Regions from separate parts of the Priestia sp. YIM B13491 genome, predicted to be linked through region 2. Evidence: riboswitches for the same ligand, from Rfam matches in the RefSeq annotation. Region 2 holds a riboswitch; each other region holds the start of a gene.
What was found. A riboswitch is a leader RNA that binds a small molecule or an ion and turns the genes downstream of it on or off. The one in region 2 is predicted to bind ZMP and ZTP.

Region 1: it holds a riboswitch for ZMP and ZTP, as region 2 does, so the genes downstream of both, ACFX4E_RS18085 (phosphoglycerate dehydrogenase) here and ACFX4E_RS09905 (glutamate/serine transporter AimA) in region 2, are expected to answer to the same signal.
Region 3: it holds a riboswitch for ZMP and ZTP, as region 2 does, so the genes downstream of both, ACFX4E_RS27625 (phosphoribosylaminoimidazolecarboxamide formyltransferase) here and ACFX4E_RS09905 (glutamate/serine transporter AimA) in region 2, are expected to answer to the same signal.

The regions. Positions count from the first base shown of each region.
Region 1 covers NZ_JBHZOR010000004.1:609,151-616,742, forward strand. The annotation lists gene ACFX4E_RS18060 (group I truncated hemoglobin) at 1-220, shown strand, start outside; gene hpaB (4-hydroxyphenylacetate 3-monooxygenase, oxygenase component) at 361-1,797, shown strand; gene ACFX4E_RS18070 (DUF817 domain-containing protein) at 1,946-2,752, shown strand; gene ACFX4E_RS18075 (tubby C-terminal domain-like protein) at 2,808-3,368, shown strand; gene htpG (molecular chaperone HtpG) at 3,399-5,276, opposite strand; ZMP/ZTP riboswitch at 5,488-5,566, shown strand; gene ACFX4E_RS18085 (phosphoglycerate dehydrogenase) at 5,734-6,933, shown strand; gene ACFX4E_RS18090 (hypothetical protein) at 7,058-7,519, shown strand.
Region 2 covers NZ_JBHZOR010000002.1:764,157-771,748, reverse strand. The annotation lists gene ACFX4E_RS09930 (glutaminase) at 1-352, shown strand, start outside; gene ACFX4E_RS09925 (alanine/glycine:cation symporter family protein) at 455-1,885, shown strand; gene ACFX4E_RS09920 (sodium:solute symporter family protein) at 1,915-3,414, opposite strand; gene ACFX4E_RS09915 (DUF3311 domain-containing protein) at 3,414-3,617, opposite strand; gene ACFX4E_RS09910 (cupin domain-containing protein) at 3,995-4,594, opposite strand; ZMP/ZTP riboswitch at 4,980-5,058, shown strand; gene ACFX4E_RS09905 (glutamate/serine transporter AimA) at 5,115-6,710, shown strand; gene ACFX4E_RS09900 (DUF5105 domain-containing protein) at 6,893-7,592, shown strand, end outside.
Region 3 covers NZ_JBHZOR010000022.1:12,579-20,170, reverse strand. The annotation lists gene ACFX4E_RS27645 (TolB family protein) at 1-342, shown strand, start outside; gene ACFX4E_RS27640 (hypothetical protein) at 483-1,337, opposite strand; gene ACFX4E_RS27635 (GNAT family N-acetyltransferase) at 1,502-1,975, opposite strand; gene ACFX4E_RS27630 (GNAT family N-acetyltransferase) at 2,266-2,769, opposite strand; gene ACFX4E_RS27625 (phosphoribosylaminoimidazolecarboxamide formyltransferase) at 2,851-4,017, opposite strand; ZMP/ZTP riboswitch at 4,066-4,144, opposite strand; gene ACFX4E_RS27620 (GNAT family N-acetyltransferase) at 4,237-4,818, opposite strand; gene ACFX4E_RS27615 (2-thiouracil desulfurase family protein) at 4,881-5,342, opposite strand; gene ACFX4E_RS27610 (MFS transporter) at 5,503-6,774, opposite strand; gene ACFX4E_RS27605 (bifunctional helix-turn-helix transcriptional regulator/GNAT family N-acetyltransferase) at 6,798-7,592, opposite strand, start outside.

The DNA.
Region 1 (7,592 bases), on a different contig from region 2:
CCAAGCCAAGTTTATAAGTTTTGCCTTAGGTGGACCGAATCAATATTCAGGAAAGTCGATGGCCAAAGCACATGCAAATATGAATATTCAACCCGAACATTTTAATGCAATTGCTAAGCATCTTCACGATGCACTTGCTCACTTTAATGTTGAAGAGCCTGATATTGACCAAGCATTAAGTAAAGTTGAATCCCTAAGAAATGATATTCAATATAAATAAATCATAAAAAAGAAGGTTACTGTGACCTTCTTTTTTTTATGCTCAAAGCTGTGATGTATGAAGGAAACATGGAAAAGATATCGTAATATGATAAAAATGCAATAGGTGAAAATATTTATTGAAAGTCTGGGAGTGGGAGTATGTCAGCAATTAATGGGAAGCAATACGTAGAGAGAATTAATCAATTAAAAGCAAATGTATGGGTTGATGGCAAGCTCGTAACAGGCGATATATCAGAACATCCGGCTTTTAAAGGAGCCATTAACAGTCAAGCTAAGCTTTATGATCTTCAGCATGATCAAAAAATTAAAGATATCATGACATATCAATCTCCGGCTTCTAAAGAATTTTTTGGTACATCTTATTTACAGCCTAAAACAAAAGAAGAGTTAAAAAAAAGACGAGAGATGACCCAGCAATGGGCGCAATTAACCCATGGTATGATGGGAAGAAGTCCAGATTATATGAATACCGTATTAATGGCTTTTGCATCCTCTGCAGAACTCCTGAGAGGAACGGAAAACTGCTTTCCTGAAAACATCCTTTCTTATTATGAATATGTGAGAGAGCAAGATTTATCGCTCACTCATACATTCATCGATCCTCAAGTCAATCGAATCCAATTTTATTACGAGCAAAACGACGAACCGATAGCAGCAAAAATAGTTGATAAAAACAATGAGGGAATCGTTATCCAAGGCGCGAAACTGCTTGCTACACAGGGCGGAATGACGGATGAGCTGCTCGTACTGTCTTCAGCGGGCATTCAAGGAAAAGAAAAAGGATTTGCTTTTTCGATTCCAAGTAATACAAAAGGAATTAAATTTATTTGTAGAGAATCATTTGCAGGAAAAGAATCGACGTTTGATTATCCATTAAGTTCTAGATTTGAAGAAATGGATACAGTTGTTGTTTTTGACCATGTATTAGTACCGTGGAACCGCGTTTTTTTCTATGAAAATGTAGACGTATCAAATACATTCCTTGCTTCTAGTTCCTTTTCAGCTTTTGCTCTGCATCAGGTAACTTCAAGGAGAATTGTCAAAACAGAGTTTGTATTAGGGATTGTACAATCTCTGATTGAAACCATTAACATTACGGATTATCCGCATGTGCGAGAAAAAGCAACGGAGCTTATTATTGCTTTAGAAACAATGAAAGCTCTCGTGATGAAAGCAGAAGAAGAAGCGGAAATTGATCCATGGGGATACATGCGTCCGAATGAAACTACACTTCGTATTGCCGCAAATATATTTTCAAAAACATATCCTACCTTTACAGAGATTATCCAGCTTTTAGGTGCAAGCGGACTAATGGCAATACCAACAGAAAATACGTGCCGCTCATTGGTTAAAGAAGATATTACGCGTTATTTACAAGCTAAATCGAGAGGGGCAGAAGATCGAATTAAGCTTTTTCGACTAGCGTGGGATTTAACTATGAGTCCGTTTGGCACAAGAGAAACACTGTATGAACGTTTTTTCTTTGGAGAGCCTGTACAGTTAACCAGTTATCTGTACTTATCTTATGATAAAGAGCGCTATGTACAGAGAGTAACCGATTTTTTGAAAAGTTAACGGAGAAAACGAATCTCCGCTGGGTATGATAGTTTAGTTACTAAAACAGCGGAGATGCTTATTGAATAAATTTTAAAAATCTGCAATAATTTTCAAGGAATCATTTCTGTGAAAATACTAAGGAATACTATAAAGGTAGGATGTGACAATGAAGCAATTAATCTATTTTGGTTTAGAACAAGCAAAATCTTGTGTTTTTCCTGTTATCATTTTTCTTACGTTGGCTATGACAAAAATAATTGAAGTACCGTTTATTTCTAGATATGACCTTATTCTATTAGTCTGTCTAGGAACTCAAGTTTTAATGGTGATGTTTAAACGAGAAACGCTTGATGAAGTAAAAGTCATCGCAGTATTTCATTTAATTGGACTAGCGTTAGAACTCTACAAAGTTCATATGGGCTCATGGAGCTATCCGGAAAAAGCTTTCACTAAAGTCTGGGGAGTTCCGCTGTACAGCGGATTTATGTATGCTAGTGTAGCCAGCTACATGTGCCAAGTGTGGAGAAGGCTTGAATTAAAGCTTACGAACTGGCCTTCTACATGGGTTGTCAGTATACTAAGTGCGGCTATTTACCTTAACTTTTTCACGCATCATTTTATTTACGACTTCCGCTGGTTTTTAAAACTTTTTACTTTACTTATTTTCTATCGAACTTTTGTATATTTTACGGTTAACAAACGTACATATCGCATGCCTTTAGTATTGTCTTTTGTACTGATTGGCTTTTTCATTTGGATCGCTGAAAATATCGCAACATTTTTCGGAGCATGGCAGTATCCAGATCAACAGCAGCAGTGGACAATGGTTCATATAAGTAAAATTAGCTCTTGGCTTCTTCTTGTGATTGTTAGTTTCTTGATTGTTGCTTTACTAAAGCATTTAAAAGAAAATCAAAGCCAATTTAAACAAAGAAAGAAATCAAAAGAAACAAACGAAATATATGAAAGATAGAAACATAACTATGTACACGCTGTTAATATGAAGTGCAGAACCTTTGGAGGCTTATATGCAAGAATATATTTTTTATCTTCCCTATTTTAAATCAGCGGGGAAGACCATAGCGGTTACAAATGAAAATGGAGAAAACGTCGGACAGCTTAAGAGAATGCATAAAAATATGTGGACGAAAAGTATTGATTTTTTAACTCGTGATGGACTTCCAGTGTTAGATTCTATTTCTTGGTTTCCTATCTTTTCCTGCGGCTTAAAGGTACATTTACAAGTTCAATGGAAAGGAAGAACGGTGTTTATTGATCACGTAAAAAAACACCGGTGGGTGATAAAAGAAAATGGAAAAACAGTGGGAGATCTATTAGGTAAAGGAATAATTAACAACGAAGGAGCACAAGAAATTAGATGGGGAAATAACGTCTACATGTTAAGCAGTCATGAAGCTGTAGAGGAAGCGTGTATTTTTAATCAAAAAAGAGAAAAAGTCGCAGAGTTTAAATCAGACCTTTTTCATTTTAAAGAAGGCAAACACTCAATAAGAGTAACAGAAGAACTGCCCGTACCCATTTTTATCGCTTCTTACTATATAACTACTTTTATTATGCCATACATATAATCAGGCGCAGAATCATTCTGCGCCTGATTTTTATATCATGATTTTACAAATATCATTTGTGAATTCAACGGGATCACTAATAGATAAACCTTCAATTAGAAGAGCTTGGTTATATAATAAATTTGTATAGAGGTCTAATTTCCCTTTATCATTTTCAAATGCATCTTTTAAAGAAGCGAATACATCATGATGTACGTTAATTTCTAACACTTTTTCTGCTTTTACATGCTGATTATCAGGCATAGCACTTAAAATTTTCTCCATTTCAATCGTTACTTCACCATCAGCTGATAAGCAAACGGGGTGTGTTTTTAAACGTTTAGACGCGCGCACATCTCCTACTTTTCCCGCCAAAGCTTTTTTCATATAGTCAAATAGCTCTTTATTTTCTCTTTCCTCAGACTCATTGAGCTCTTCTTCTTCTGCTTCAATCCCTAAGTCACTGCTTGAAACAGATTTAAATTCTTTTTCTTCGTACGTCATTAACATTTTAATTGCAAATTCATCGATATCTTCTGTAAAATACAGAATTTCGTACCCTTTATCTGCAACCAATTCTGCTTGAGGAAGCTTTTCAATTCGGTCATACGATTCACCTGATGCATAATAGATATACTTTTGATCTTCAGGCATGCGCGATACATACTCATCTAGTGTTACGAGCTTTTTCTCTGTAGAAGAATAGAATAAAAGCAGGTCTTTTAATACGTCTTTGTTGCTGCCAAAGTCACTGTAAACGCCGTACTTCAACTGGCGGCCAAATGATTCATAAAACTTCTCGTACTTTTCACGTTCGTTTTTAAGCAAGCTTTTTAATTCATTTTTGATTTTCTTGCCGATGTTTTTGGCAATCAGCTGAAGCTGGCGGTCTTGCTGCAAAATTTCACGTGAAATATTAAGAGATAAATCTTCAGAATCTACCATACCTTTTACAAAGCTAAAGTAATCTGGAAGAAGATCTGCACATTTATTCATAATTAAGACGCCGTTTGAATACAGTTCAAGCCCTTTTTCAAATTCTTTTGAGTAGTAGTCAAACGGACTATTTTCTGGGATAAATAAAATGGCATTGTAGCGAATCGTTCCATCCACATTAATATGAAGGTGAGTGAGCGGTTTATCAAATCCGTAGCGCTTTTCTGAATAAAACTGCTCATAGTCTTCTGAAGTCAATTCATTTTTATTTTTCTTCCAGATAGGTACCATACTGTTGATAACTTGCTCTTCTGTATAATCTTCTAGCTCGTTATCAGCACCTTCTTTAGGACGTTTTTCCGTTATGTCCATTTTAATCGGGTAGCGGATAAAGTCTGAATACTTTTTAATGATCTCTTTTAAACGATACTCTTCTAGATACTCATCATATGTTTCATCTTCTGTATTTTCTTTAATTTTTAAAATAATTTGAGTCCCAACCGTTTCTTTTTTGCAAGGCTCGATTGTATAACCATCAGCACCAGTAGATTCCCATTTATGGGCTTCATCGCTGCCTAACGCTTTACTAATCACCGTCACGACATCTGCCACCATGAACGCTGCGTAAAACCCAACGCCGAATTGGCCAATAATCGTGTGCCCGTCCTTTGTTTCATTTTCGTTTTTAAACGCAAGGGAACCACTTCGCGCAATTGTGCCCAAGCTGCTTTCAAGCTCTTCTTGCGTCATGCCAATTCCAGTATCCGTAATGGTTAAGGTACGGTTAGTTTTATGTGGTGTTACTTTTATGTAATAGCTTTCTTTGTTAAAACGCAAGGAGTCGTCTGTTAAGGCTTTGTAATAAATTTTATCGATTGCATCGCTTGAATTTGATAGAAGTTCTCTCAAAAATACTTCTTTTTGAGAATAGATGGAATTAATCATCATCTCTAATAATCGCTTTGATTCGGCTTTGAATTCTTTTTTTGACATAAGAAGTTCTCCTTTCCAAATAGGGCTTATAAAATAATTAGCACTTGAGTGGATAGAGTGCTAATCACTCTTTTTATTTAACATGTATTAGGATATTTGTCAATATATTAGGAGATTCGCTAAAGAGAGTAAAAATTAGACTGAAAAAAGCAAACTTTTAAAAAAAAGGTTGAACGTTCTGAAAGAGTTTGCTAGAATATACTTAATTTCAAAGACTATATGTGACTGGCGAAACGCGGATAACCGTGAGGAAGCATATAGTGACGTAGCCGTTCGCCTGGGCAGAGGTAAGGGATTAATACATATCTCTTACCTCTTTCTGTTTAGGGGGAGAGGATATAGAAGTTATCACACATGTAGGCTGAAAAACCAGACTTTTTAAAAAATTAAAATTAAGTTCCTTTATCCAAAGGTAAAAACATGTAAAACTACGATGATAATCAGAGGAGAGTACAAAATGAGCACATTAACATTAGAAAAAGTACAAACAATCAAAACATTAAACAACATTGCACAAAAAGGTCTAAATGTTTTTAATCAAGAAGGTTATCAAATTGACAACGACAGCGAAAATCCAGATGCGATTGTCGTGCGTAGCTTTAACATGCACAGCATGACATTTGACCAAAATTTAAAAGCTATTGCACGAGCTGGAGCAGGGGTTAATAATATACCGGTGGACGCTTGCACGGAGCAAGGTATCGTTGTATTTAATACGCCAGGAGCTAATGCAAACGCAGTAAAAGAAATGGTTTTAACTACAATTATGGCTTCTTCTCGTAACTTATTTGCTGGAGTTGAATGGACAAAAGGATTAGATGGCCAAGGTGATCAAATTCCTAAATTAGTTGAAGCAGGTAAAAAACAGTTTGTTGGAAAAGAAATCAAAGGTAAAACGTTAGGCGTTATTGGTTTAGGTGCAATTGGTGCTCTTGTAGCAAACGATGCGCTTGATTTAGATATGGACGTAATTGGTTTTGATCCATTCATTTCTGTTAATACAGCTTGGAATTTGTCTCGCAACGTACAGCGTGCAATGTCTCTAGAAGAACTATTTGCAGCATCTGACTATATTACGGTTCACGTTCCATTAACGGACGATACAAAAGGTGTTTTCAATAAAGAAACGTTTAGCATCATGAAACCTGATGTTCATATTTTGAACTTCTCACGCGGTGAGCTTGTAAACGAAGAAGATATGAAAGCTGCTCTTGAAAGTGGAAAAGTTGGACGATACATTACAGATTTCCCAAATCAAAATGTCTTGAACATGAAAAATGTTGTGCCAATTCCTCATCTAGGGGCATCAACTCAAGAATCAGAAGAAAACTGTGCGGTAATGGCAGCACGTCAAGTGAAAAATTTCTTAGAAACTGGAAACGTTAAAAACTCAGTGAACTTCCCGAATGCATCTCTTCCTTACACTGGGAAAAAACGCGTAGCTGCTTTCCATCACAACGTGCCGAATATGGTAGGACAACTTACGCAAGTTTTCTCAAACTACAATTTAAACATCGCAGATATGGTGAACAGAAGCCGCGGTGAATATGCGTATACAATGATCGATATTGACAATCAAGTAAGTGACGAGATTGTGCCTGAGCTAGAAGAAAAAATTGGTCAAATTGAAGGAATTATTACAAGTCGTATTATCTAATTTGGTTACTATCATATTCTAGTGTTGCAGCCCTAACTTAGAAAAGTTAGGGCTGTTTTTACATAGTGTTTATCTTCATATCATTTCCTTCATTCCCATAGCATATAGAAATACCTTTAAAGAGGTGAACGTTTTGTCAGGAGAACTGATCGGAATTTTGATAGGGTCGCTCATCGCGCTGGCAGGAACATTCATTACGTCTGTCGTAGCCATAGTGATGTCGAAAGAGCAATACAAGCAAGAGCTTCGCAAAGCATTTATCCAAAAGAAAGTTGATGCCTATACCCATGTGTGTCAAGTTATTCTAGCTATAAAAAACGATTTACTTACAAAAACTGTTTCTTCAGCCGGATTAAACTGGACGGCTCAATCTATTAACAAACTAGCAGATGTGTGTATTACGGAAGGGCTATGGATCGATGAAGAAGACAGCAAAAAGCTGGAGGTTCTGCAGAAGCAGCTTTCAAAATTTGTATTTGATGAAATAGAACTGTCTAGACATGATATTCTCACAGTCTGTTATGAAATTATTGAATATTGTGAAAAAAAGGTAAGGATTCTTCATTTTATGACTACAAAAGAATAGGTGATTACTACTTTAAGAAGTGATAGTAGAAGTATTAAAATAGCATCGAAGTATAAAGTCAAAAAAACAATCC
Region 2 (7,592 bases):
TGAAGATATTGCACTGATTGGATTAATTCTGTCATTAGACGGATACCATCCAGTGTTTCATAAACAAGTAATTCCAAAAGAAGTAGCTAAATTAACAAAAGCGCTCATGCTTACATGCGGTATGTATAATGCTTCAGGAAAGTTTGCGGCATTTGTTGGTATGCCAGCTAAAAGCGGTGTATCGGGAGGAATCATGTCATTGGTGCCACCTAATACGAAAAAGCAGTCTCCATTTCCAGACGGATGCGGTATCGGAATATACAGTCCAGCTATTGATGAATACGGGAATAGCGTAAAAGGTGTTACGCTGCTAAAAAAAATCGCAAAAGAATGGGATTTGAGTATTTTTTAGTCTATTTACGTACTCTTCATTCGCTTCAATAATATAAACACCAAGAGAAAAAACTTTCATGTTTTGCATTTGTTCTACCAAATTTTTAATGAGGTGATAGGCATGCAACAAGCAATCGAAAGTGTGATTAGCGTCATCAATGATTTTTTTTGGTCGAATTTATTAATTATTTTACTTGTCTCAATTGGTATTTATTTTACGATTCGCTCTCGTTTTTTGCAGTTTCGCATGTTGAAAGAAATGGTACTTGTTTTGAAAGAAGGACGAGCGGCTAAAGGTGGAGGAGTCTCCCCGTTTCAAGCTTTTTGCATAAGCATGGCAGCTCGAGTAGGAACGGGAAATATTACAGGGATAGCGATTGCTATTGCACTTGGTGGCCCGGGTGCTGTATTTTGGATGTGGATTATTGCCATTATCGGTTCAGTATCAAGTTTTGTAGAAAGTACACTCGCTCAAATTTATAAAGTAAAAGGATCAAACGGGTTTCGAGGAGGACCCGCTTATTATATGGAAAAAGGGTTAAATAAAAGGTGGATGGGCGGGCTATTTGCTGTACTCATTACACTATCATTTGGCCTGGTGTTTAACGCTGTGCAGTCTAATACGATTACGCTGGCATTTGAGAACTCTTTTGGAACGAGCCGCTTGTTGGTTGGGATTATTATGACAGTTATATTTGCGGTAATTATTTTTGGCGGAATCAAACGCATCGCCAAGATATCGGAATACATCGTGGTCGTATTGGCCGTTTTATACATTGGAATGGCTCTGTTCATTATCTTTAAAAATATTGATCAAATGCCTGCGGTTCTATCTCTAATTGTGAAAAATGCATTTGGATTTGAACAAGCGCTTGGGGGATCAATTGGTGCAACGTTAATCAATGGAGTAAAGCGCGGACTGTTTTCCAATGAAGCAGGAATGGGAAGTGCTCCCAACGCGGCGGCAACTGCAGTGACGAGTCATCCAGTTAAACAAGGTCTTATCCAAGCATTTGGTGTCTTGACGGATACACTCGTGATTTGTACAAGCACAGCATTTATCGTTCTCTTATCCCCAGCCTATAAGCAGGGACTAAGCGGCATTGAACTAACGCAGGCTTCTCTTAGTACCCATATCGGCTCTTGGGCATCGGGGTTTTTAGCTATCATGGTATTTCTATTTGCTTTTAGTACGTTAATTGGCAATTATTATTATGGAGAAACGAATATTGAGTTTTTAAATTCAAATAAGATGTGGCTTTGGTCTTATCGTGTAGGTGTTTTAGCGATGGTTATTTTTGGATCGATTGCTCAGCTTCAGCTTGTATGGAACTTGGCAGACTTATTTATGGGGATGATGGTAGTCGTGAACTTGATTGCTATTTTTCTATTATCGAAAGTGGCATTTTCCGCCTTGCATGACTATACTCAGCAGAAAAAGGAAGGGAAAAATCCAGTCTTTTATAGAGATGCGTTAGAAAACAATCAAAATATCGAATGCTGGGAAAGAGAATCTACTCCACCCCCTTCTGAAAAAGAGAATATTATCTAAAAAAAGTTCAGCCAATTGGCTGAACTTTTTTATGCGTTTTTCTTTAATTCAGTTTGCGGAGTGCCTTTAGAAAACAATGTTTCTTTCACACCGTTAGTTGCTGCTTTTGTTTTGGCCGAAAAGATTGGATTTAAAATAACAACTACGAGTAAGTTAGATAATAATCCCCAGAACCCTTCATAAAGACCAAATGAATTTCCTGTGGCATGGACGGTAAACGTTACAACCAGCCCTACTACTAATCCAGCAATCGTACTTTCTTTCGATTGATTTCTCCAGAACAGGCTGATAACGATAGCCGGGAAGATTTGTACCATACCAGATACCCCTAGTAACTGTAGGGAAACAAGTGCTTGAGGGAATAATAAACCGAATAAAAGTGCCAGTCCAATAACAACGAAAACCATAGAACGAGTAACCATTGTTAATGTTTTACCCTGTACATTTGGATTAATTAAATCTCTGAATATATTATTTGCAAATAAGTTAGATGCTCCGATAGCCATGATAGAACATGGAATTAATGAAGCAAGAGCAATCGTTGCATAAGCTAACCCTTGGCCAATGCCGCCATATGAATACTGAATTAAGGTTAATAATGCTAATCTAGGATCCGTTGTATCTTGAGGTAATACTTGATAAGCAATAAATCCTAAGAAGATGACTAGAATTAAAACAATATTGTAAAGCGGTAAGAAAATAGCATTTTTACGAAGCGAATCTGCACTTTTAGCAGTGAAAACACCTGTAGCAGCGTGGGCCCACATGAATAAAGCTAAAGCAGATACGAGTGATGCTGTAATAAACCATGGAATGCCTTTAGGTCCTTGTGTTGGGATCGTTAATAGCTGAGGTGCATCCTTTGCAACATTGTCGATCATGTTGCCCCAGCTTCCAAAATGCATAATTGGCAGAGAAACAACCATAAATAACATAATGGCCCATACTAAAATATCTTTAATAATTGCCGTATATGTGGGACCTTTAATTCCGCTGAAAAAGGTATAAAGAGCCACAAGAAAGAATGAAAGAATAACGACTGCTTTTACGTTAATGTAGCCAGTTCCTGCAACGCGAAGAGTATCTTGAATACCGCTAAGCTGAAGATCAATATATGGAATGAGCATCAATACACCTACTATAGCAATTAAAGAGGAGAGAAATTTACTGCTAAAACGTTCTCTGGCATAATCAGCAAGCGTAGTAAGTTTGTGCTTTTTAGCAACAGTCCAAAGCTTTGGAAGAAAAAAGTATGAAATTAAAAAGGCTAAAACAGAGTAAGGGATGGCAAAAAATGCGATGCTTCCTCCCTGATAAGCTGTACTTGTAAGACCTAGGAATGTATAAGCAGTATATAAATCTGCTCCTACTAAAAGCCAGACGAGCAGGCTTCCAAAACGTCTTCCACCTACAGCCCACTCTTCAACTGAGCTTCTAGATGATTTGTCACGTCCCGCTATAAAGCCAATTGCGATAACAACAAGAACAATTGCTGATGTGATTAAAAGTGCTGTTAAATTTCCTTGCATTATTCAATGTCCCCCCAAGATTTTTGTAAACGATAAATAATAAATGTACATACAGGCGTTAAGAAGACCCATAAAAATAACCATAAATGCAAAAGAGGTAATCCAAAAATAATTGGATGAATGTTATTTACAAAAGGTAAAACAGCGAATTGAGCAATAAATGGAATGATGAATAAAATAAAAATTATGAATTTTCTGTTCAATTTTACTCCTCCTACTAAAAATTTATCTAACAATGTTCACTATGATAGCAAGTCTGACATGGTAAAGCAATAAGTTTTTTGAAAATTTCGTTATAATCTATGAAAATTTTTTTAGAAAAACAAAAAAGAGCTTGTGATGAGAGTATATTTGAAATGATTATGAAAGAAAAAAAGGGGAATAATCTAAGCGAAGTTGCTCTTGAAGCAAAAAGAGAACGGAAAAGAAGAAATTTAGTTTTGACCGGGAAGTTTTTGTTATTTCGCTGAGATAAAGTATATTGCTATTGCATCATAAGAAAAGAATTTGTATGTTCAAATAGAGATTCATGGAAAGAATAAAACAGAGCAAATAAAAAAACTAGACAATAAGTGCTTGTCTAGTTCCACCACTCTGTCAATGGTCCTTTGTCGCCATAAACAGGATCTGTTGTAGGAATAGGTACTTGTGCAATTTCATCAAATACGTGAGGGCGGTCAGTTTGTTTTCCTGTTCGTAAATTGTAATCCATGCCCTCTGGATAAGCTCCAACCACTTTAAAATCAGCAGTTGACTGCAGACGCATATGCCCTGTTCCTGCAGGAAGTACGAGCACATCGCCAGCATGCACCACGATATTTTCCCCCATATGTCCACCTAGTTTTAAACGTGCAGATCCGCTAATTACACCTAGTGCTTCATGGGAATTGCTGTGGTAATGGTGAAAATCATGTATGCCACCTACCCAGCTGTTTTTCCAGTTGTGAGAATTAAAAATGCTCTCCACTTTCTCTTTCTTACTAATAAATACGTGTTCATACAATAAAACTGGAAGACGAGGGTGATTTGGAATGGTTCCGTCGTCATCAAAATAAAGAACTTTTACATTTGCATAATTCATAAGCATCCCTCTAACAATCTTTTTTCGTAATTTTCCCTGTTTTTTGCTTGCGTAAACAGAGAAGTTTGCTCGAAGTACTTCATTTGTTGCGAAGTGCATGATATGTAGGTTTTAACGTTTTCCTAAAAGAAGTCTCCCACTTCAAGCGTAGCTAAGTGGTGGACAGTTCACTTTAGTATCTTTTCTTCATATTGTATATAAGTAAAGGGTCTAGTGCAAGAATTCTATGGATATATAGCTGTTAATTCTTATTATGTAAATGAATACTATATATTAGTATAATCTTTAGAAGGTAATCTACTCGTGGAGTAAAAGAATCAAACAACAAGAAAAGTTAGGGTTTTAGTTATTTTTGTAATTAAAAAGAGGTTTCTAGAAGTTTTATTCGGAATTTTACGAATAATTTATTATTTTTATAAAAGTAATGTAAACATTTTTGTGTATTGAGTAATAGAAATGAATGTTATATACTGATAAAAAATATATTCCTATATGTGACTGGCGCAACATGGATGACCATGGGGGAGCATATAGCGTATAAGCCGCGCGCCTGGGCAAACACTTGAGAAATTTTCGCAAGTGTTTTTTTTATTTTCCTAGGGAAGAGGAGTAGATTTGGATGAGCAATATGCAAAGGAAGATGGGAACATTTGCTTTAACCATGACAGGCATAGGTTCGATTATCGGTTCAGGGTGGCTGTTTGGAGCATGGAAAGCAGCTCAAATTGCGGGACCCGCGGCTATTTTTTCATGGGTTATTGGAATGGTGGTTATTTTGACCATTGCTCTATCATATGCTGAACTGGGCGCGATGTTTCCACAAGCAGGGGGGATGGTTAAATATCCTCAGTATTCACACGGATCATTTATTGGTTTTTTGGCTGCTTGGGCTAACTGGATTTCAATCGCTTCAACGATAACAGTGGAGGCTATTGCATCTGTGCAATATATGAGTACTTGGCCGTGGAAATGGGCTCGCTGGACTCACGAATTAGTAGATAATGGAATTTTAACGTCCAAGGGGTTGGCAGTTGCGTCTTTGTTATTATTCGTTTACTTTTTTGTGAACTATTGGACGGTAAATCTCTTTGCTAAAGCAAACTCATTTATTACGATTGTTAAATTAATTATTCCTGGTTTAACGGCAGGGGCTTTATTTTTTGCTGGTTTTCATAGCGGAAACTTTTCAAGTGAGCATGGGGTTGCCCCTTATGGATGGGCCAGTGTTTTAACGGCAGTGGCAACATCAGGTATTGTGTTTGCATTTAATGGGTTTCAAAGTCCTGTAAATATGGCAGGAGAAGCAAAATCACCTAATAAATCGATTCCGGTAGCTGTAATTGGTTCAATTTTTATTGCAGGAATTGTATACATTATATTGCAAATTGTTTTTATCGGAGCAGTAAGTCCGTCATCAATTGCTGATGGATGGAATCATTTGAATTTTAATTCTCCTTTTGCTGATTTAGCGATTGCGCTTGGAATTAACTGGCTAACAATTGTGTTATACGCAGACGCATTTGTTTCTCCTTCCGGCACAGGTGCTACATATACGGCAACTACTTCTAGAATGTTATACGGGATGCAGCAAAATGGATATTTGCCAAAGATCTTTGGTACGCTTCATCCACTTTACAATGTCCCGCGCCCAGCTATGTGGCTAAATTTAGCAGCTTGCTTTTTGTTTCTCTTTTTATTTAGAGGATGGGGTGTCTTAGCAGAAGTGATCTCAGTAGCGACGCTTATCTCTTATATTATGGGTCCTGTAGCGCTTATAACATTAAGAAAAACGGCTTCACACTTTTACCGTCCATTTTATTTAAAAGGGGCATCAGTTATTGCGCCATGCGGCTTCGTTTTTGCTTCCTTGACGCTTTACTGGGCAAGGTGGCCACTTACAGGTGAAGTGATCTTTATTATGGCAATTGGCCTGCCTGTTTATTTTTATTACCAAGCGAAAAATAAATGGGTGGGCTTTAAAAAAGAATTTTTAACCGGGGCTTGGATGCTTATCTATTTAGCGTGCATGATTTTTATTTCCTACATAGGAAGCGAAAAATTCGGAGGCAAAAATATTTTGCCTTTCGGATGGGATATGCTAGTGATTGCTTGCGTATCATTAGCTTTTTATTACTGGGGAATTAAGAGTGGCAAATCTAACCGATATATGAAAGAAGCTGAACAAATCAATCAAGAAAATTTTAAATCTAAATAAAAAAACACGAGCCAGTGCTCGTGTTTTTTTATTTAGGTGAGTGGAGAGTTTAGACTTAGTTTTTATCAAAATATTGTAAAAAATATAGATTTTAAGGTTTAAGTATTTATACAGAGGGAACCTTTATTTGGGATAAAGTTCTAAAAAAACAAAATAAAGGGGATTAGGCAGCTGTGAAAAAAATGAATGTTTTGGCTTTAGCTTTTGTACTTATGCTAGTATTAGCGGCTTGCAACAGTTCTAAGGAAACGGGAGGGTCTACTTCGGCTAAAAATAAGGCGATTGAAGCATCTATTGACAGCGCTTCTTACATTTTAGTAGATAGTGATGAAGGAGCTACAAGTGAAGAAAAAGGGCTGTTGAAAGTTGATTTAAAAGTGAAAAATGTCTCCAAAAACAGTATATCTTTATCGGATTATGACGGTGTTTATTTATACGAAGGAGATGAACAGCTGTCTCCAAAAACGGGAGTGAACAGTCGTGAGCTCGGACTAGAAAGCAGTGCATCTGACAAAATTGGTGCTGGAAAGCAAAAAAATTTAACGTTTGTCTTTGAAGTCAAAAAAGATAAAAAGTATAAAATTGGGCTTCAGCCAAAATCATCTGATTATGATGAAGAAATTGACGAAGTGACATTAACACTGGATACAAAGAAATACGCGAAAAGCTATAATAAGCTGCAAGACCCAGAAAAAGCTCTGCAAGCTTATACAGAAGTCCTTTACTTAAATAAAGAAAACGTAGACTATGATAAATATGTAACAGCAGATAAAACAGCTGTTATAGAAGAACAGAAAAAAGCGTTTAAAGAAGAATTAAAAGGTGCGTTTTCTAATAGTTTAACCGACAAAGCAAAAAAAGACTTTTTTAACATGTATAAAG
Region 3 (7,592 bases), on a different contig from region 2:
ACACCTAACGGTTTTGTTGATCTTGATATTGAGTGGCTTTCTCCAAATGAAGTTATAGTTGCACGCGCGAGAGAAAATAAGGAGTGGAAAGAAGGCCCTGTACCTACTATGTTTTCAAAATTATATGTCATTAATATAAAATCGGCAGAGCAGAAGCAAATTTCTTTCCCAAAGAGAAGTGAAGTGGATATTCGACCTCAAGTTATTGGTTCATATATTACCTGGTATCGACAAGGAAATCGAGGAGATGTATGGGTTAAAGAAGGAATAAAAAGTCATGCTTATCTGTGGATCAAAAATATAGATGAAGCACCTATATTTTTCTATGGGAATCGGCTATGAAGTCAGAAAAGATAAACAGGAAGAAAGTATTAACAAATATTTTATTTCAACAAAAAATAGAAAGCCTTCTTTTTTTAAAGAAAGGCTTTCTTCCAGCATTCTAGATGAAGTAATAATAAAATTAAGTGTATTTATTTAAATTAACGTCCTGTTGTATTTTTCTTACTTTCTAATACCTTACTTAAATTGTTAAAATCTCGAACCACTTCCAGCATTGATAATTTCTTCGCCAATAATTTCCCTTTTTTTATGGATTTGGAAGCCTCATCAAATAAATTCGCTTTTATTTGGGCATCTGCAAGGCAATACCAGTAATACCAGGCATCCAATTTTCTAATTTTATTTTTATAAAACTTTTCAATAATAGGATAATATGTAGAATATAATTCTTGATTATAAACTAGTTTTTCACCATTCCATTTTAATACATCTACAAGATAACTATCACCAATGTACATATGCCAAGTTGCAATACCAACCTTTTGGTTCCCTTTTACTAAATCTATTTTATGGTATGGTTCTTCTTCAATTTCTTTGAAGGATGTATCATCCCAATGAATAACTTTAAGCTGACTTCCTGCTGCTGCTCCAATTGTAACTCCCCATAAGTAGTCCTTCACACCATTCCCTGTAATATCAGCTAGTCCTGAAAAGTCTAAATCTACTCCTTGAACTTGGTCATTAAATAGCTTTCTCCAATTTCCATCCTTTTCTTTTTTTAATATCATTACTCCAAATTGAGAAGGAGAGGGTTGTTCTTTTGCTTTAATTTCATAGGTAATAATGATCTCCTTTTGTCCATCATGATTAAAGTCATAAAATTGAATTGGTTTTGTGGATGGAGGTCTGTCAGCTTTTATAAGAATTGCATTAGACGGAATGGAATTTTTAATCATTTTCATTAGAGACGGGCCCTGAATTTGCTCCGCCCGAACAAGTACTGAAGAAAGATTCATCCCTCCAAAGATCAATAAAATAATTAGTGTTATTTTCATTGTAATATGCCACCTTTAAAGGATATTACAATTAGTGTTTCCAAAAGCATTACGTATATTATGGAGGCAGTTAAATACCCATCTTTAGGTATTCTTTGTAGTTGGGGGTCATAATAATATTTTATATTGTCTGAAAATAGAAAAGATTCGCCGTTACCACAACATCAAACCAAATGCTTTACAAATAGAACACGGTCCTGATTAACTCCATCATAGTTAGTATGTAAAGATACATTGTCTAAATTCTTATCGCCTTGTTCAATATTAAATCCCATTTTTGTATGATAAGCAATTGAGATTTTATTACCAGGAGACGTTACACATCGAATAGTATTTCGTCCATTTTGTTTAATAACATCAAAAAAATGACTATATAATTGTTTTCCAATCTTCTTTCCTCTATAATCTGGATGAACTCCGACAAAATGAATATATGCTTCATTCATATGTGATTGAGATAAGAAACCAATTAGAAAACCTATAATTTCACCTTTTTCTTCAGCAATAAAACTTGTATTTTGAAAATGATCAAAGAATAGCTTTGGCAACATATCAGACATTTGTCTACCATTCCACCACTCATTAATTAAGGGAGATATTACGTAATAATCTGCTCCCTCTACTGAACGAATTTTCATTCTAACCTCTCCCTATTTTATTTATAAATTTACTTAGGTTAATGCTGCCACAGAAAAAAATGTTATGTTGATAATTATCCCTCCAATAGATCAATCAATAGTACAAAAGGGCATAGAATATACAAAGGCAGTTACCATAATCACAATTATCTGTAGTCTATTTTTAACTCTTAATAAATAAAAACTTTCTGTCCAACTACTAATTTCAAAGGCATTAAAACTAAAATGTAAAAAGGGGTCAGTAACATTTGAATTCAAGAGTTACTGATCTCTTTTTCTAAGATGAAAATTTATATAAATAGTGCCATCAAGATAATATCAGCGTAGGATCCATCTTTAAGCTTAATTTGATTTATTTGCCTTCCTTCTTCTTTAAAACCTAACTTTTTATATAAATGGATAGCTCCTTTATTATTTGAGAATACATCTAAATTTATTTTTTCTAGTCCCTCTTGTTCTTTTGCCCATTCTATTAAATAAGAAAGTAACGTTGTTCCGACTCTCTTATTTGAAAACTCGTGCTTAACGCTAATGCCAAACGAGCCAGTATGATGCAAACGCATATAGGAAGGCCTGTAAAAAGAAAGAAATCCAATAACTTGATCATTAAATTCTGCAATTAATGTTAAACCACCACCTTCTTGTCTCATTTGTATCTTTTTTCGATATTCTGCTGCCGTTTCTTGCACTTCTTCAGGTAGCCGAAGAAGAGAATCAGTTGTTCCGACGATATCTTGCTTTATTGCAACGATTGCATCAGCATCTTCTATGGTTGCTATACGTATATTCATCATGAAGTGCATTCCCCTTTATTATTAAATTAAAGATAGATAATCAACTAACCAAAATTAATTGTAAATAATTCCCTTACAACTTTAATGATGAAACACACGAATACCTGAATGAGCCATGACCATCCGATATTCATTTGCTGCGTCTGTAACTTGATCGTCTCGTAAAGAATTTCCTGTTTGAACCACATACTTAACGCCACTTTGAGCTGCACGATCAATATTATCACGGAACGGTAAAAAAGCATCGGAAGCATAGGAAACGTCTTTTAATCTTTTTAACCATGCTGTTTTCTCACTTTTATTTAACCTAGCAGGCACTTCTTGAAAACATTTTTGCCATTGTTCATTTTCTACCTTCGTAATATCATCATTCAACCATCCATCAATTGCATTATTCACTTCTACACGAGAAATGCCTTCTCTGAACTTCATGTTAAGAGCCCTTGGATGTTGTCTTAGCCACCAGTTGTCAGCTTTTTCAGCTGCCAACCTTGTACAATGAATACGAGACTGTTGTCCAGCACCAATTCCAATCGTTTGGCCATCTAAAGCGAAACAAATAGAGTTTGATTGTGTATATTTCAATGTAATAAGAGCAACAAGAAGGTCTCTCTTTGCATTATCAGGAATATCACATTGAGTCGTAACAATATGATTAAAAACTTCTTTCCCAATCTGTACATCATTTCTTTGTTGTTCTAGAGTAATACCAAATACCGTCCTTTTTTCAATTCGATCAGGCACATAGTTTGGGTCAATCTCTAAAATTAGATATTTTCCTTTCTTTTTCTGTTTCAAAATCTCTAATGCTTCTTGAGTGTAGCTTGGTGCAACAATCATATCAGAAACTTCTGTTTTGAGGAGAGTAGCTACAGTTATATCCACTTCATCACTAAAAGCAGCACAATCTCCAAACGAAGACATCCTATCTGTCCCACGCGCTCTTGCATAAGCAATCGCTAAAGGAGACAGGTCTAGGCCTTCAACAAAATAGGATTCAGTAAGTGTCTCATTTAGTGGAGAGTACACAGCTGCACCTGCTGGACTTACGTGTTTAAAAGATGCAGCTGCAGGTTGACCAGTCGCCTGTCGAAGCTCCCGGACCAGTTGAAAAGCATTTAATGCATCTAGAAAGTTAATATAACTTGCCTCTCCATTTAAGATTTTAATAGGCGTGTTCTCAGCATTCTGAACTTTAGCTTTACTTTGATTTGGATTCATCCCATATCGTAAACAAATTTCTTTCACTTAAAAATCTCCTTTCTAAATAAAAAAAGTATTTGAACTCATGTTCAAATACTCTGCCCAGGCGTACGGCCGTTACCTATGTGCTTCCTCATGGTTCTCCATGTTTACGCCAGTAACACATAGTCTGTTTTATAAGAAAATTTTACATAATAAAAGTAATTTTAACAATACTTTTATCCAAATTTTTCTTTTTTATTATATATCATATACAAATCTAATTTACATAACACGTATTATTGGAAATAATGCAAAATTAGCTGCTGCTATAATCTTCTTTAGTAAGTAAGAAGGATGTTGTAACCCAGTTGGCTTATAAAACTCTTCATGTGTATACTTAAATCCTAGTTTTTTAAGTAATCTTGCAGAGTCTTTATTTTTAGGGTTATGTCCAGCGAATAAACCATTTATTGGAATGTTATTAAAAGAATAATCTATGACTGCTTGAGCTGCTTCTTGAGCTATTCCTTGTCCCCAATAGAGAGGCTTTAAATGTATTCCGAATTCAAGAATTTTATCTTGAGTATTATAAGGACGTACGCCACAACAACCCACATGTTCGTTTGTCTGAAGTAAAAAAACAGGCCAGTACTGAATATTATTTTGAAGATACATCTCTATTTCTTTATCGAGTCTATTCTGTATTTGATTTATAGACATTTTTCCATTTGCAACAATGAATTTCGTTACATTTTCATCTCCCCAAAGAGAATTTGCATATTTTATATCATCGCTATCCCAAATAGAAAAGCTTAACCTTTCAGTCTTTAAGAAATACTCTCTGATATATATCCTCCTCTGCATGCTTTTTATCTTAATTGTATAATATTCACAAATCTGGTTATCATGATATACCTTACCCGAACTTAAAAGGAGCTAGTATCTAAAAACTGTTTTTCAGAAATCACCTGAATTCCAGCCCTCTTAAATAAAGCAGTTGTAACCCCTTCACCAGCTATCTTTGTATTAGAAAATTCTCCATTATAAATCATAGTACTTCCACAAGAAGGGCTACTTTCTTTTAATACAACATACCTAACATTAGCCTCTTGAATAGTGTTTAATGCTTTATAGGCTCCTTCTATATATAATTTTGTTACGTCGTTTCCAGACTTTTCTATTACCTTAGCATTTCCATCTAATACATCTTCTCCAGTACCCCCTACAATTTCTGCTGATTCACGTGGAGTTGAAAAGCCCCCTAAGAGTTCAGGGCATATTAATAATGCTCTGTCTTGCTCGACTAATTCCTTAATCTTCCCTACTAAACTATGCGATCCGTTATATCTACACTCTATTCCTGCTAAACATGAACTTACTGCAATCAAAAAGACATCCCCTTAATTAACTACCTTTTTATGCCATTCTATCATAATAATTCTTTGACGAGCGCTATATACGGTATACATTTGTAGTTACCATAATGGACTTTATAGGTAGTCATAATAAATAAAAGAGGTAAGCCGTTAATTAAGGCTTACCTTTCTATTAACCTTGTAGTTGTTCGTGAGTATCTATTTTCTCCTTTCGTGTAACCTTACGAGGTTCAGGTAGTAACAAGTTTAAAATGGCTGCTCCTGCTAAGATCATAATTGAAAGATAAAAAGAAATATTATAACTACCTGTTTCGTTATAAAATAAACCTGGTAAATAAGCGCCCAATGCCGATCCTATTTGATGGCTAAGGAATAACCATCCTAAAATAAAGCCAATAGAGTATTCTTTAAAATATTGGGTAGCTAGTAATTGAGTTGGGGCTACAGTTGCAAAGTCAACCAATCCAAATAATACTGCAAAAATAAGCAATAATGCAGAATTATGACTGTACAAGAGAATACAAATAGATATCGCCCTCATTCCATATAAAAGAAATAACATTTTGCGACTACTCCAGCGATCAGCCACAACACCAGATAGTAAGATACCTATAATATTAAACCCAGCGAGTATACTTACGGCAGCACTAGTAACACTTGTTGAGAATCCATGATCATGGGAAAAAGGAATAAGGTGTGTATCCATTAATCCTGTAGTAGTGAAACCACAAATAGCAAAAGGTAAGATTAAAAACCAAAACTCTCTTTTTAGAAAGACACTCCATATTGAAGAGTTTGTGCTTAAAGCTTTTTTTTCGACTGTATCTTCTTCTACGATTTCACCGCCAATAGGAACTAAACCTTTCTCTTTAGGATGATTCCGTAAAAATAAAAGGACAATAGGAAAGACAATAAGCACTAAAAAGGCGCCTAATATAACAACTGTCATTTTCCAGTTAAGCCAATGAATTAACATGAGAGACCCTGGGACAAGAAGCATTTGTCCAGCACCAAAACCAGCTTCCATAATTCCAAACGCAAGTCCACGTTTTTCGTTAAACCAATTGGTCACAACCACTGTTGCGGCTACATTGGAGGCTCCTCCCACGCCGAGAGAAACCATAATTCCGTAAAGAAAGAATAATTGCCAAGGATGATTTACAAAAGAGGTGAGAAAAATACTTATACCTACTAGAAAAGTGCTAAAGGATAAAATGAGACGAGCACCCAATTTATCTACCAGTCTTCCAATGAGTGGTTGAGACAGCCCATAGATAATAAAACTCAATGTTGAAATAAGAGAAATCGTTCCTCTATCCATTGAGAAATCTGTTTCCCAAGGCTCAACAAAAGCTCCAAATGAAAGCCGAACACCTTGAACGGCTAAAAAGGTCAAAAATGTAACAAAAACAATAATCCAAGCGTAATGAAATGTTCTTTTCATATATTCCCCTCAACTAAAAGTAATTATTTTTTTCTTAGCTCTAAATCCCAGCGTTCTTCTATCAAAGTAGCTCCCCACAAGGATTTTTTCTCTTGCACTTCCTTTATTTCAAACCCAAATTTTTTATAGAGTGGTCTAGCTGTCACCATATCACTAACAGTCCAAAGAAAAAGGCGTTCATAATCAAGTTCTTTACAGTATTGAACTAGAGAGTTAATAAGTTGACTCCCTATTCCTTTTTTGTGAAATGACGGATTTACTAAGAACCATCTTAACTGTCCTATCTTATTGCCATCATTCACTAAGCCAATACAGCCTGCAAACTCGCGATTTATTTCTGCTATCCAGATTCTTTCTATATCAGCATTAAAAGTCTCCTGAAGATATGCTAAAAAGCTGTCATCCCATTTATATACTTGATTATAAAATAACCATTGTTGTTCAATCATGTTGTTAATATCATCAGAGGTATAATAGCTTCTAACAGAAACAGCTTCTTCGTCTTTTTCTTTAAATGACGTAGAAAGAATTTCTTGTATGGTATTCATTGAGGCTACAAGCTTTTGTTGTTGATCATGGTCCAAGCTTCCGAGAATATATTCTACTTGCTGATTAGCTTTTTTCTCCAACTCTTTGTAAATCAATTCCCCATGACTGGTTACATATAAAAGATGATTACGTCCATCATCTTTACACTTTTGCTTATAAATCATCTTTTCTTTTTCGAATTTTTTGATAATTCTACTTACATAACCGCCATCTAAGTCTAATCTTTCTTGAATGTTTTTAGCTGTACAATTATTGGTGTTATAAATTTC